Regions from separate parts of the Microbacterium sp. NPDC089698 genome, predicted to be linked through region 2. Evidence: predicted binding sites of a transcription regulator. Region 2 holds the regulator's gene; the other holds the start of a gene.
The links. Region 2 encodes LexA, which represses DNA repair genes until DNA is damaged. Its sites were predicted from a motif close to TCGAACANNTGTTCGA; they were not measured.
Positions count from the first base shown of each region.

Region 1: the regulator LexA is predicted to act here: its motif matches at 2,581-2,596, upstream of ACIPY5_RS11325 (DUF222 domain-containing protein).

Region 1 covers NZ_JBIVHE010000003.1:289,142-295,355, reverse strand. The annotation lists gene ACIPY5_RS11330 (ABC transporter substrate-binding protein) at 1-1,031, shown strand, start outside; gene ACIPY5_RS11325 (DUF222 domain-containing protein) at 1,218-2,561, opposite strand; gene ACIPY5_RS11320 (metallophosphoesterase family protein) at 2,814-3,890, shown strand; gene ACIPY5_RS11315 (metalloregulator ArsR/SmtB family transcription factor) at 3,994-4,350, shown strand; gene ACIPY5_RS11310 (DUF2071 domain-containing protein) at 4,347-5,075, shown strand; gene ACIPY5_RS11305 (MFS transporter) at 5,178-6,214, opposite strand, start outside.
Region 2 covers NZ_JBIVHE010000007.1:264,727-270,940, forward strand. The annotation lists gene metE (5-methyltetrahydropteroyltriglutamate--homocysteine S-methyltransferase) at 1-1,980, shown strand, start outside; gene lexA (transcriptional repressor LexA) at 2,119-2,805, opposite strand; gene ACIPY5_RS18170 (LysM peptidoglycan-binding domain-containing protein) at 3,128-3,484, shown strand; gene ACIPY5_RS18175 (histidinol-phosphate transaminase) at 3,534-4,619, shown strand; gene hisB (imidazoleglycerol-phosphate dehydratase HisB) at 4,616-5,236, shown strand; gene hisH (imidazole glycerol phosphate synthase subunit HisH) at 5,233-5,883, shown strand; gene priA (bifunctional 1-(5-phosphoribosyl)-5-((5-phosphoribosylamino)methylideneamino)imidazole-4-carboxamide isomerase/phosphoribosylanthranilate isomerase PriA) at 5,995-6,214, shown strand, end outside.

The sequences.
Region 1 (6,214 bases), on a different contig from region 2:
GCGGAGCATCCGGATCCTCCGGATCCAGCACCGCCGGAGCGAACGGTTCCTCTCCCGAGACCGTGAAGATCATGGTCGGCGGCATCGACAAGCAGATCTACCTGCCGTACAAGCTCGCCGATCAGCTCGGCTTCTACAAGAAGTTCGGCGTCAACGTCGAGCTCTCCACGGAGCAGAACGGCGGTGTCGGCGCCGAGGACGCGATGATCTCCGGCCAGGTCGACTTCGCCGGCGCCTGGTACAACCACACGATCGAGCTGCAGCCCAAGGGCAAGGAGGTCATCGACGTCGTCCAGTTGTCCGGCGCCCCCGGTGAGCGTCTGATGTGCACCGACAAGAGCGGTGTGAAGAGCCCGTCCGACATCAAGGGCAAGAACATGGGCGTCACCGACCTGGGGTCGGGCACCGACAAGCTCACCCAGTTCATCGCGCACAAGGGCGGCCTCTCCACGAGCGACTACCAGACCGTCGCCGTGCACGCCGGTGCGACCGCGATCGCCGCGCTCAAGCAGGGGTCCGCGGACTGCGCGATGACCACGCAGCCGACCGTGACCGCGCTCACCACGCAGAAGGTCGCCGACACGGTCGTCGACCTCGCCACGACCGAGGGCGCTCAGAAGGCGCTCGGCGGAGCCTGGCCCGCGGCCGGCCTGCTCGGTCGCAGCGAGTGGGTGAACGCACACAAGGACGCCACGCAGCGCGTCGTGAACGCCCTGGTCGCGACGATGCACTGGATCGACGAGCACTCCGCCGCAGACATCGCGAACAAGCTGCCCGCCGACTACGTGAACAACTCCACGATCACCAAGGACCAGTACGTCGCCGGTCTGACCACCGACAAGGGCCAGTTCCTGCCTGACGGCATCATGCCCGCCGGCGGTCCCAAGACGGTGCTGGACATGGAGAAGCAGCTGGGCCTGGACACGTCGAACATCGACCTCTCGAAGACGTTCACGAACGACTACGCCCAGAAGGCCAACAAGGACGCCGGCACGAAGGTGACGACGACCGCGGCCGGCTCCGACGGCTGATCCGGATCCGGCACCGAGGCGGATCCGGATCCTGAACCGGCTCCGGCACCGCAGGACAGGCAGAGGATGGCGGGCGCTCCCCAGGGCGTCCGCCATCCTCGTGCCGGTCGTCCCTCAGGCGAGCTTCGTCCCTCAGGTGAGATTCGTTCCTCAGACGAGCTTCGTCCCTCAGGCCAGCGTCGTCCCTCAGGCCAGTACTTCGGTGCGGGCTCTTCCGCCGAGCCGAGGCGTACGGAGCGGATCCGTCGAAGGGGGCGGCAGGAACCACACTTTCGCCCGCACGCCGACACCGTCGATGCGGATGTCCCACCCGTTGTCATGGATGAGGTGATGGCAGGTCTCGCAGAGGAGCACCCCGTTGTCCAGATCGGTGCCACCGCGATCCCGGGCCCACCATTCGATGTGGTGGGCCTTCGTCATGCTGGGCGGCAGTCCGCAGAACGCGCACCCGCCGTCGCGTTCGGCCAGCGCGAGTCGCTGGGACGCACTGAAGAAGCGCTGTCTCCGGCCCCAGTCGAGGATCTCGCCCTCCGCCCCGCAGACCCAGGGGATGACGCCGCCGCCGGCCGCCATCCTCCGCACCGTCGTGGCGCTGACGGGCTGCTCGATGCCGTCGATGAGGCCGTGACCGGTGCCGTTCATGAGGTCGTCGAGCCCGATGCGCACGACGACGCTCGCGCCGTTGAGCGAGGACGTGCTCTCGCAGGTCAGCGCGTGCTCGGCGAGGTGCACGAGCGCGTCGGCCTGGATGGCGGCCACGGAGCGCCGGTCCGCCTCGGGGGCGGACGGGTCGCGCCCGTCCCGCTTCGCGGCGAACTCGGCCGAGACGAAGCCCTGGATCGCGGCCTTGACCGGGGCGCCGCGCGCGGGGTCGAGAGTCGCGTTGATGTGGAGCATCCCGTCGCGCTCGAACATCGACAGCGCGGCCCTGGCGCGCAGCTCGTCCTCGCGAGGGGCGACGCCCTCGGGATCGAGCTGCGCCTCCAGGCGCGTGATCATGGTGCGGACGCCGTCCAGCGACAGCCCGGGTGCCCGCTCGATGAGGAATCCCTCGGTATCCGCCACCCGCGCCGCACCGATCGTGAAGCGGATCTTCTCGAGGAACGTGATGATCGCGCTCGCCGAGGCCGCGCTCAGCCGTCCGTCGTGCACGGCGGCCTGCACCAGCGGGAACCGCGACGGCCGCGCCTCCCCGAGGAGGTTCGTCTGCGGGGCGATCGCCTCTCCGACCTTCACCAGTCGTGCGGCCTCTCCCGTGGACGCACCGGTCGTGGTGGCGATGAGCTGCGCCGCGGTGCGGAATCCCTGCTGCTTGGCGAGCGACTGCGAGCCAAGCTCGCGCCGGGACTCGTAGGAGATCCTGCCGCCGACGTCCGAGTGCAGGCCCTCGGCGATCCGCTTCACGAGCCCCAGGGCATCGTTGACGGCCAGCATCTGAGGGCGACTCAGATCCGCAGACGTCCGAGCGGCACCCCACGCGTCCTGGAGGACGCGGGTCGCCTCCAGGAGGGGATCGAGTGTGCTGCTCATGCCACGATTCTACCAACGTTAGAAGATAGCTTCGAAAGTTATCCACAGGCAGGCACGCTGCACAAGGCTCGAGAAGATCCGCCGTGAGCAGGCGGATCCGTCGCCGGAACGGGCCCAATGCGCACACTCGGCGGAGCGTTTCTGCGGGAGGCGCCCTGCGTTGCCGTCGCGTCGCCGTCCGTTCACGCCCCGTTCGGGCGCCTTTGCTGATCTCGACATCGACAGTCGAATCTGCGACAGCAAAGGAACACCGTGATCTCTCGACGCTCACTCATCACCACCGGCGCCGCGGCCGGAGCGCTCTTCGCCGTGGAGACCGCAACCTCGGCGTCCGCGCGCATCCTGCCCGCCGGCAACGGCAACAACCAGGGCAACGGCAACAACCAGGGCGACGACAACGATCAGGGCGGCGGATCCGTCACCGCCTTCAACGTCATCAGCGACATCCAGGGCGACCTCGCCGACTTCGCCGTCGCGCTGCAGGACATCGCGCAGATCAACCCGAGGAGCAAGGGCATCGCGATCGCCGGCGACATCACGCCGCGCGGCTACGACTTCGAGTACGCGCAGGTCAGCAAGGTCATCGCCGCGAACCCCGCGCCGAAGTCGCTCGCCTGGGCGATCGGCAACCACGAGTTCTACGTCCCGAAGTACTCCGACCCGAACACCCTCGCCCAGGCCACCTGGCCCAACGGCACGACGGAGGACTCGCTGTTCAAGAGCTTCTACAACTTCGCGGGCCGCAACACGACCTACAACGAGCAGGTCTTCGGCGACGTCCCCGTGCTCATGATCGGCACCGAGAAGTACATGCACTATCACGACGCCACGCTGTGGGACGAGGTGTGGATGAGCGACGCGCAGTTCGCCTGGCTCGAGGATCGGCTCTGGTACTGGCGGGGCCGTAAGCGCCCGGTCATGGTCATCAGCCACCACCCGCTGCCGAACACGGTGTCGGGCTCTCGGAACAAGCTCTACATGTCCGACTACCTGCAGACCGACCGCCTGCTGGGGCTGCTCGGACGCCACCCCGACGTGTTCCTCTTCACGGGCCACACGCACTGGGATCTCGCGCTCTCCGACTGGTACGCGCGTCGGATCGTTCCCGGATCGGGCAACCTCGACGGCTTCAACGTCGTGAACACGGGCGCGATCCAGACCGGCTGGACCGACAACGGGACGGGCGGTGAGGTGGTCGTCCCCGGCGGCTTCAACCAGGGGCTCCAGGTCGAGGTCGGCACCAAGTCCGTCACGATCAAGGCGCGCGACTTCCAGCGCAAGGAGTGGATGAAGCAGGTCAGGATCCCGCTGTCCACGCAGTGGTCCTGAACCGCACCGGGTGAAGGGCCGGGGCTCCTCGCCGAGCGCCGGCCCTGTCGGCAAACGCGCCGGTGCGTGCATTGCTATTTAGCTCAGGTGCTAGATTGCTGTCATGAACGACGCGGAGAACAGCGCCTTCGAGGCTCTCGCGCATCCGACGCGACGGCAGATCCTGCAGGATCTGAAGGGCGGAGAGCTCGCGGCGGGGGAGATCGCGGCGCGATTCGCCGTGAGCGGTCCGACGATCTCGCGACACCTGCGGATCCTTCGCGGGGCTGGTCTGATCGCGGAACGCAGAGACGCCAACCGGATCCTCTACTCGCTGGTGGATGATCGGCTCGCGCTGTCGATCGGTGACTTCCTCTCGACGGTCTGTCCCGAGCAGATCGTCTTGCGCGAGGTGCGGAAACGGCGCGGATCCGCGCTCGACGCGGAGGGTGCTGACGGCTCGTCGGCGGTGATGTCATGAGCGTCGTGCCAGGTGTCAGGGCGCACCTGCGCCGGCGTCTCCTGGTGAGTTACCGCCTCGAGCCGGAGACGGCGCGGGCACTCGTGCCTGCGCCGCTGCGTCCGCAGTTGGTGAACGGGCAGGCGCTCGCGGGGTTCTGCGTGCTGGGACTCGACGGGATCCGGCCGCGCTGGGCGCCGGCGGGTGCGGGGTTGCGCTCCGAGAATGCGGCGCATCGCATCGCCGTGGAGTGGGACGACGATGGCGTGGTCCGCAACGGCGTGTACATCCTGGAGCGGCACAGTTCAGCGTGGCACCCGGTGCTGTTCGGGGGGCGGCTGTTCCCCGGCGTGCACCGTCGGGCACGGTTCACGACGGACGAACGCGGCGATCGCTATGCCATGACCATGGATGCCGAAGACGAGTATCTCGCGGCGGATGTCGAGGTGGGCGGTGATTGGGCGAGCTCGTTCTTCGCCTCGGTGGAGGAGGCGTCGGCGTTCTACCGCGCAGGCCGGATCGGCTGGTCGCTCGGACACGACGGCGTCACACTCGAAGCCGTGGCGCTCGCCGCGGAGGAATGGGCTGTGGAGGGTGCGTGGATCAGGGGCGTGCGCTCGTCGTTCTTCGACTCGCTGCCCCATGGCGCCGCCGAACTCGACCATGTCGTGGTGATGCGAGATCTCGAGATCACCATGGAAGCGCCGGTCACGGGCGCGGCGGCCGGGGCGCGCGCAGCGGTCTGACGAGGGAAGACGGCTCCACGGCGGGCGTGCCCCACAGGAGGGCGGAGAGAGTCGGCCGGGGTCGCCCCTTGCGCGGCGTCAGCGACCCCGGCCGGCATCTCATCAGCGCTGCCGCATCGCGCCCTCCGGCGAGACCGCGGCGCCCGCCAGCCGCGAGCGGTCGTCGGCGTCGAGGGTGCGCAGATCCGCCCCCTTCGTCTCGCGCGCGGCCGCCACGGCGACGAGCGTGATCGCGCAGGCGATCGCCACGTAGATCGCGACGGGGACGCTCGATCCGGACTGCGCGAGCAGGCTCGTCGCGATGATCGGCGCCAGGGATCCGGCGAAGATCGACGTGACCTGGTAGCCGAGGCTGACGCCCGAGTACCGCATCCGCGTCGGGAACATCTCGGCCATGATGGCGGGCTGGCCCGCGTACATCGCGGCGTGGAAGACGAGGCCGAGCGCGATGGCCGCCCAGATGACGACGGGATTGCCGGTGTTCATCATCGGGAAGGCGAAGAAGCCCCAGGCAGCTCCGAGCACGGCTCCGGCCGCGTACACGGACTTGCGGCCCCAGCGGTCGGACAGACGCCCGAACAGCGGGATCACGAGGAAGTGCACGACGTGGGCGCCGGCCAGGATCAGCAGCGTCGCCGAGGTCGCCTCCTTGACGGTCTGGGTGAGGTAGACGATCGAGAAGGTGACGACCACGTAGTAGAGGATGTTCTCGGCCACGCGCAGGCCCATCGCGACGAGCACGCCACGCGGATAGCGGCGCACGACCTCGAGAGGTCCGAAGCTCTTCGACGCCTCCTGCTCCTGGGCCTGCTTCATCTCCAGGAAGATCGGCGCCTCGGTGACCTTGGTGCGGATGTACCAGCCGATGAGCACGATCACGGCCGACAGCCAGAACGCGATCCGCCAGCCCCAGCCGAGGAACGCGTCCTGCGGCAGGGTCGAGGACAGGGCGAAGAGGACGAGCGTGGCGAGCAGGTTGCCGACCGGCACTGCCGCCTGCGGCCAGCTGGCCCAGAAGCCGCGCTGCTCGCGGGGGCTGTGCTCGGCGACCAGGAGGACCGCCCCGCCCCACTCGCCGCCGATCGCGAAGCCCTGCGCGAACCGCAGCAGCACGAGCAGGACCGGCGCCAGGTAGCCGA
Region 2 (6,214 bases):
GCCCCCCTCGAGATGACGAAGTGGTTCGACACGAACTACCACTACCTCGTGCCGGAGATCGGGCCGGACACCGTCTTCTCCCTCTCCAGCGACCGTGTGGTGCGTCAGGTGCAGGAGGCGGCGGAGGCCGGTTTCCGCACCCGTCCCGTGCTCGTAGGCCCCGTCACGTTCCTCGCCCTCGCCAAGGCCGCCGACGAGGCGCCGGAGGGCTTCGACCCGCTGTCGCGCCTGGATGACCTCGTCGCCGTCTACGCCGAGGTGCTGGGCGCGCTCAAGGCCGCCGGCGCGGAGTGGGTGCAGCTCGACGAGCCCGCGCTCGTGAGCGAGTCGCTGCCGGCCTCGGCGGCCGTGCTCGGCGCCGCCGCAGAGCGGGCGTACGCGGCGCTCGGCGGTCTCGCGGAGCGTCCGGCGATCTTCGTCGCGGCCCCGTACGCCGCCCTCGACGCGAACCTCGCCGTCCTCGCCGCGGCTCCGATCGAGGCGATCGGCCTCGACCTCGTGCGCGGCACCGTCCCCGCGGCCGTTCCCGGCCTCGCCGACAAGGTGCTCGTCGGCGGCGTGGTCGACGGGCACAACATCTGGCGGGGCGACCTCTCCGCGGCGTTCGATACGCTCGAGGCCCTGCGCGGGCTCGGCGCCGCCGGCGTGGCCGCGGCGACCTCGACCTCGCTGCAGCACGTGCCGCACGACGTCGCGGACGAGACGAAGCTCGACGCGCGCCTCGTGAGCTGGCTCGCCTTCGCCGACCAGAAGGTCGCTCAGGTCACGACCCTCGCCAAGGGCCTGGCCGAGGGGCGCGCCGCGATCTCCGCCGAGCTCGACGCCGCCTCGGCCGCGCTGGCCGACCGCCTCGGCGCTCCGGGCGTGCGCGTGGACGCCGTCCGCGCTCGCACCTCGGCGCTGACCGCCGCGGACTTCGACCGCGGCGACTACGAGGCCCGTGTGGCCGCGCAGTCGATCGCGCTCGACCTGCCCGCCCTGCCGCTGACGACCATCGGATCCTTCCCGCAGACGGGCGAGATCCGTCGCGCCCGCGCGCAGTTCACCAAGGGCGAGATCACCGCGGACGAGTACGACGGGTTCCTCCGCGAGGAGATCGGCCGAGTCGTGACGCTGCAGGAGGAACTCGGCCTGGACGTGCTCGTGCACGGAGAGCCCGAGCGCAACGACATGGTGCAGTACTTCGCGGAGAACCTCGACGGCTTCGACGTCACCGAGAACGGCTGGGTGCAGTCCTACGGATCCCGGGCCACGCGCCCGTCGATCCTCTGGGGCGACGTCTCCCGTCCTGCGCCGATCACGGTCGCGTGGTCGGAGTACGCGCAGTCCCTCACCGCGAAGCCGATGAAGGGCATGCTGACCGGCCCGGTCACGATCCTCGCCTGGTCGTTCGTCCGCGACGACCAGCCGCTCGCCGAGACGGCCAACCAGGTCGCCCTGGCGCTGCGCGACGAGATCGCAGACCTCGAGGCCGCCGGGATCGCCGTCATTCAGGTCGACGAGCCGGCGCTGCGCGAGCTGCTGCCGCTCAAGAAGGCCGACCAGCCGGCGTACCTCGACTGGTCCGTCGCCTCGTTCCGCCTGTCCACGGCGGGTGCGGAGACGGCGACGCAGGTGCACACGCACCTCTGCTACTCGGAGTTCGGCGTCGTGATCGACGCGATCCGCGCGCTCGACGCCGACGTCACGTCGATCGAGGCTGCGCGCAGCCGCATGGAGGTCGTCACCGACATCGCCGCGGCCGGCTTCGACCACGGCATCGGCCCCGGCGTGTACGACATCCACTCGCCGCGCGTGCCCGACGCCTCCGAGGTCGAGGCGCTCCTGCGCCGTGCGGTCGAGGAGATCCCGACGCGCCAGCTCTGGGTCAACCCGGACTGCGGCCTGAAGACCCGCGGCTACGAGGAGACCAACGCCTCGCTGCGCAACATCGTGGAGGCCACCCGCCGCGTCCGCGAGGACGTGTCGGTCGCGGTCTGAGCGACCGCGCCGGACGCCGTCCTTCGTCGAGGCCCCCTCGCAGCACCGAGGCCCCCTCTCAGATCCGGATCTGAGAGGGGGCCTCGGTGCGCAGAGGGGGCCTCGACGTGGATGGAGCGGGGAGCGGGAAGGCGCGGATCAGACCGCCCGCAGCACCGCCACGACCTTGCCGAGCACCGTGGCGTCGTCGCCCAGGATCGGCTCGAAGGCGCTGTTGCGGGGGAGCAGCCACACGTGGCCGTCCCGGCGGCGGAACGTCTTGACCGTGGCCTCGCCGTCGAGCATGGCCGCGACGATCTCGCCGTTCTCGGCGGTGCCCTGCGAGCGCACGACCACCCAGTCGCCGTCGCAGATGGCCGCGTCGATCATCGACTCGCCCGAGACCTTGAGCATGAACAGGTCGCCCTTGCCGACCAGCTGGCGGGGGAGGGGGAAGATCTCCTCGACCTGCTGCTCCGCGGTGATCGGCACTCCGGCCGCGATCCGGCCCACGAGGGGCACGAGCGCGGCGTCGCCGACCGAGGGCGCGGCGTCGGCCGGGTTCTCCGTGGAGAGGCCTGGCAGGTCGATGAGGACCTCCATGGCGCGGGTCTTGCCGGCGTCGCGACGCAGGTAGCCGCTGAGCTCGAGCTGCCCGAGCTGATGCGTCACGCTGCTGAGGGACTTGAGGCCCACGGCGTCGCCGATCTCGCGCATGCTCGGCGGGTAGCCGTACCGGGCGATCGAGGTCTGGATGACCTCGAGGATCGCCATCTGCTTCGCACTGAGGCTCTTGCGGCGCCGCGTCCGCGGGGCCTCGGAGCCGAGGTTCGCACCGTCGCTCATGCCATCTCCTTCGTGTGCATCGGGCCCTCGCGGATCCGGGGAATCGGCATGGATTCGCGGGCGGCGATTCGAATGTCGGTGGTCCGTGATGGGGTCTTCGTATCGAAACCGTATCCGAGATCGGCGCGGAATCGATAGATCTGTTCGAGCGTGTCGGCGATTCATCGGAACCGATATTCGAAGAACGCTTGACAGATGTTCGAACTCGAAAGTAGTTTCGGTACGTAGGTTCGCCTCTCCAGAGGCCCGGATTCGAAGATCCTCCACAGAGGATCCCGATCCGGGGAGAGGCGGACCGACACAGACACTGAGGAGAAGCACCATGAGCAGCATCACCTTCGCCGGTCCGGTTCCCGCCACGCGACTGCGGATCACCGCACGCGGCCGGCGCGTGCTCGCCGCGCTGGTCGCGCTCCCGGTGGCTGCGGCGATCGCGTTCGCGGCGCTGAGCGGCGGATCCGCGCTCGCCTCCGGAGAGCAGACGACGGGCAACACCTTCACGACCATCACCGTCCAGCCCGGCGACACCCTGTGGTCGATCGCGGGCGAGGTGGCGCCGAACGCCGATCCGCGCGACGTCGTCGCCAAGATCTCCCAGCTGAACCTCGTCGACGGCGGGGTGATCGAGGTCGGCCAGCACCTGGCCATCCCCGCGGAGTACGGCGCGACCGGTCGTTGATCTCGTCATGCGGCGCGTACGCCACAGCTGGGCCGCCTAGCATGGCAGGGTGACTGCCTCGCTCGACGACTTACCCCTTCGCGACGACCTCCGCGGGCTGCGCCCCTACGGCGCCCCGCAGGCGCCGCTGCCCGTGGCGCTGAACGTGAACGAGAACACGCATCCGGTTCCCGAGCAGGTCGCGAGCGACATCCTCGACGACATCGCCGTCGCGCTGCGCGACGTCAACCGCTACCCGGACCGCGAGTTCACCGAGCTCAGGGAGGCGTTCGCCGGTTACCTCGGCCACGGCCTCGGGGCCGCGAACATCTGGGCGGGCAACGGGTCCAACGAGGTGCTCCAGCACATCCTGCAGGCCTTCGCCGGCCCCGGCCGCTCCGTGTTCGGGTTCGCGCCGACCTACTCGATGTACCCGCTGCTCGCGCAGGGCACCGGCGCGACCTGGATCGCCGGTACGCGCCACCCCGACTACGAGCTGACCGTCGACGAGGCGGTCGCGCAGGTCCGGGAGCACGATCCCGACGTGATCCTGCTGTGCGCACCGAACAACCCCACGGGCACGCCGCTGCCGCTCGATGTGATCGAGGCGGTCTACGAGGCCGCGCGCGGCATCGTGATCGTCGACGAGGCCTACCAGGAGTTCGCCCCGAAGGACTCGCCGAGCGCACTGACGCTGCTCGAGGGGCGGCCGCGGCTCGCCGTGTCCCGCACCATGAGCAAGGCCTTCGCCTTCGCCGGCGCGCGGGTCGGCTACCTCGCCGCGGATCCGGCGTTCATCGACGCGCTGCGTCTCGTGCGCCTTCCGTACCACCTGAGCGCGCTCACCCAGGCGGCGGCCATCGCGGCGCTGCGGAACGCTCCCGTCATGCTCGCGATGGTCGACGAGATCGTCGCGCAGCGCGATCGGATCTCCGCGACTCTCGAGGCGCTGGGATACGCACCGCACCCCTCGTGGTCGAACTTCGTGCTCTTCGGAGGGGTCTCCGATCCCGCGGCGACCTGGCGTGCGCTCTACGACAGGGGCGTGCTGATCCGCGATGTCGGGATCCCGAACCACCTGCGCGTCACGGCCGGAACCGAGGCCGAGACCACCGCATTCCTGGACGCCCTCGCCTCGATAGGATCGGCCTCATGACCGCTGAGACCCCCGCTGCGGCCCGGACCGCGCGCCGCACCCGCTCCACGTCCGAGTCGACGATCGAGCTCCAGCTCGACCTCGACGGCACGGGTCAGAGCCACATCGACACCTCGGTCCCGTTCTTCGACCACCTGCTGACGGCGTTCGCGAAGCACTCGCTGACCGACCTGACCGTGCGCGCCTCGGGCGACACCCACATCGACGCGCACCACACGGTGGAGGACGTGGCGATCGTGCTCGGCCAGGCGATCCGCGAGGCCCTCGGCGACAAGAGCGGCATCTCCCGCTACGGCGACGCGCTCGTCCCGCTGGACGAGGCGCTCGTGCAGGCGGTCGTCGACATCTCGGGGCGCCCGTATCTCGTGCACGAGGGGGAGCCGGCCGGCTACGAGCACCACCTCATCGGCGGCCACTTCACCGGATCCCTCGTGCGTCACGTCTTCGAGGCGATCGCGTACAACGCCGCCCTGACCGTGCACGTGCGCGTGATCAGCGGTCGCGACCCGCACCACATCGCAGAGGCCGAGTTCAAGGCGTTCGCGCGGGCGTTCCGTCAGGCCAAGGCGCTCGACCCCCAGGTCGTCGGCGTGCCCTCGACCAAGGGGGCGCTGTGAGCGAGGGGGCGGAGGGGCGGCGTCCGACCGTCGCGGTCTTCGACTACGGATCCGGCAATGTGCACTCCGCCGTGAAGGCGCTGATCCGCGCCGGCGCGGACGCGCAGCTCACCGGTGACCGCACCGCGGCGCTCGAGGCCGACGGGCTCGTGGTGCCGGGCGTCGGTGCGTTCGCTGCGGTCCGCGAGGCGCTGGCCGCGCATCGCGGCGACGAGATCATCGAGCGGCGGCTGGCCGGCGGTCGTCCGGTGCTGGGCATCTGCGTGGGCATGCAGGTGCTGTTCGCGGGCGGCGTCGAGCGCGGCGCCGAGGTCGACGGACTCGGCGAGTGGCCCGGGATCGTGACCGAGCTCGACGCGCCGGTGCTGCCGCACATGGGCTGGAACACCGTGGAGCCGGACCCGGGCAGCGTGCTGTTCCGGGGGATCGAGCATGAGCGCTTCTACTTCGTGCACTCCTTCGCTGCGCAGTCCTGGGAGCTCGAGGTCATGCCGCCGTTCCCCGAGCCGCACCTCACCTGGGCCGAGCACGGCTCGCGCTTCCTCGCCGCGGTCGAGAACGGCCCGCTCTCGGCGACCCAGTTCCACCCGGAGAAGTCCGGAGAGGCGGGCATCCAGCTGCTCCGGAACTGGATCTCCACGCTCTGATCCGCCTGTGCCGCGCGACGGCGGAGGATTGGTGCCCCGACCGCGCGCGGACTACTCTCTTCTCTCGTGCCGCGCCCGAAGCGCGCGGTGCATCGTGACCCGAAGGACGACATGAACGAGTTCGCGCAGTCCCCCTCCCTGACCCTCCTCCCCGCGGTCGACGTCGCCGGCGGACAGGCCGTCCGCCTCACCCAGGGCGAGGCCGGAAGCGAGACGAGCTACGGCGATCCGATGGACGCCGCCGCGGAGTGGGTGGATCAGGGCGCCGAGTGGATCCACCTGGTCGACCTCGATGCCGCGTTCGGCCGTGGCAGCAACACGGCGATCCTGC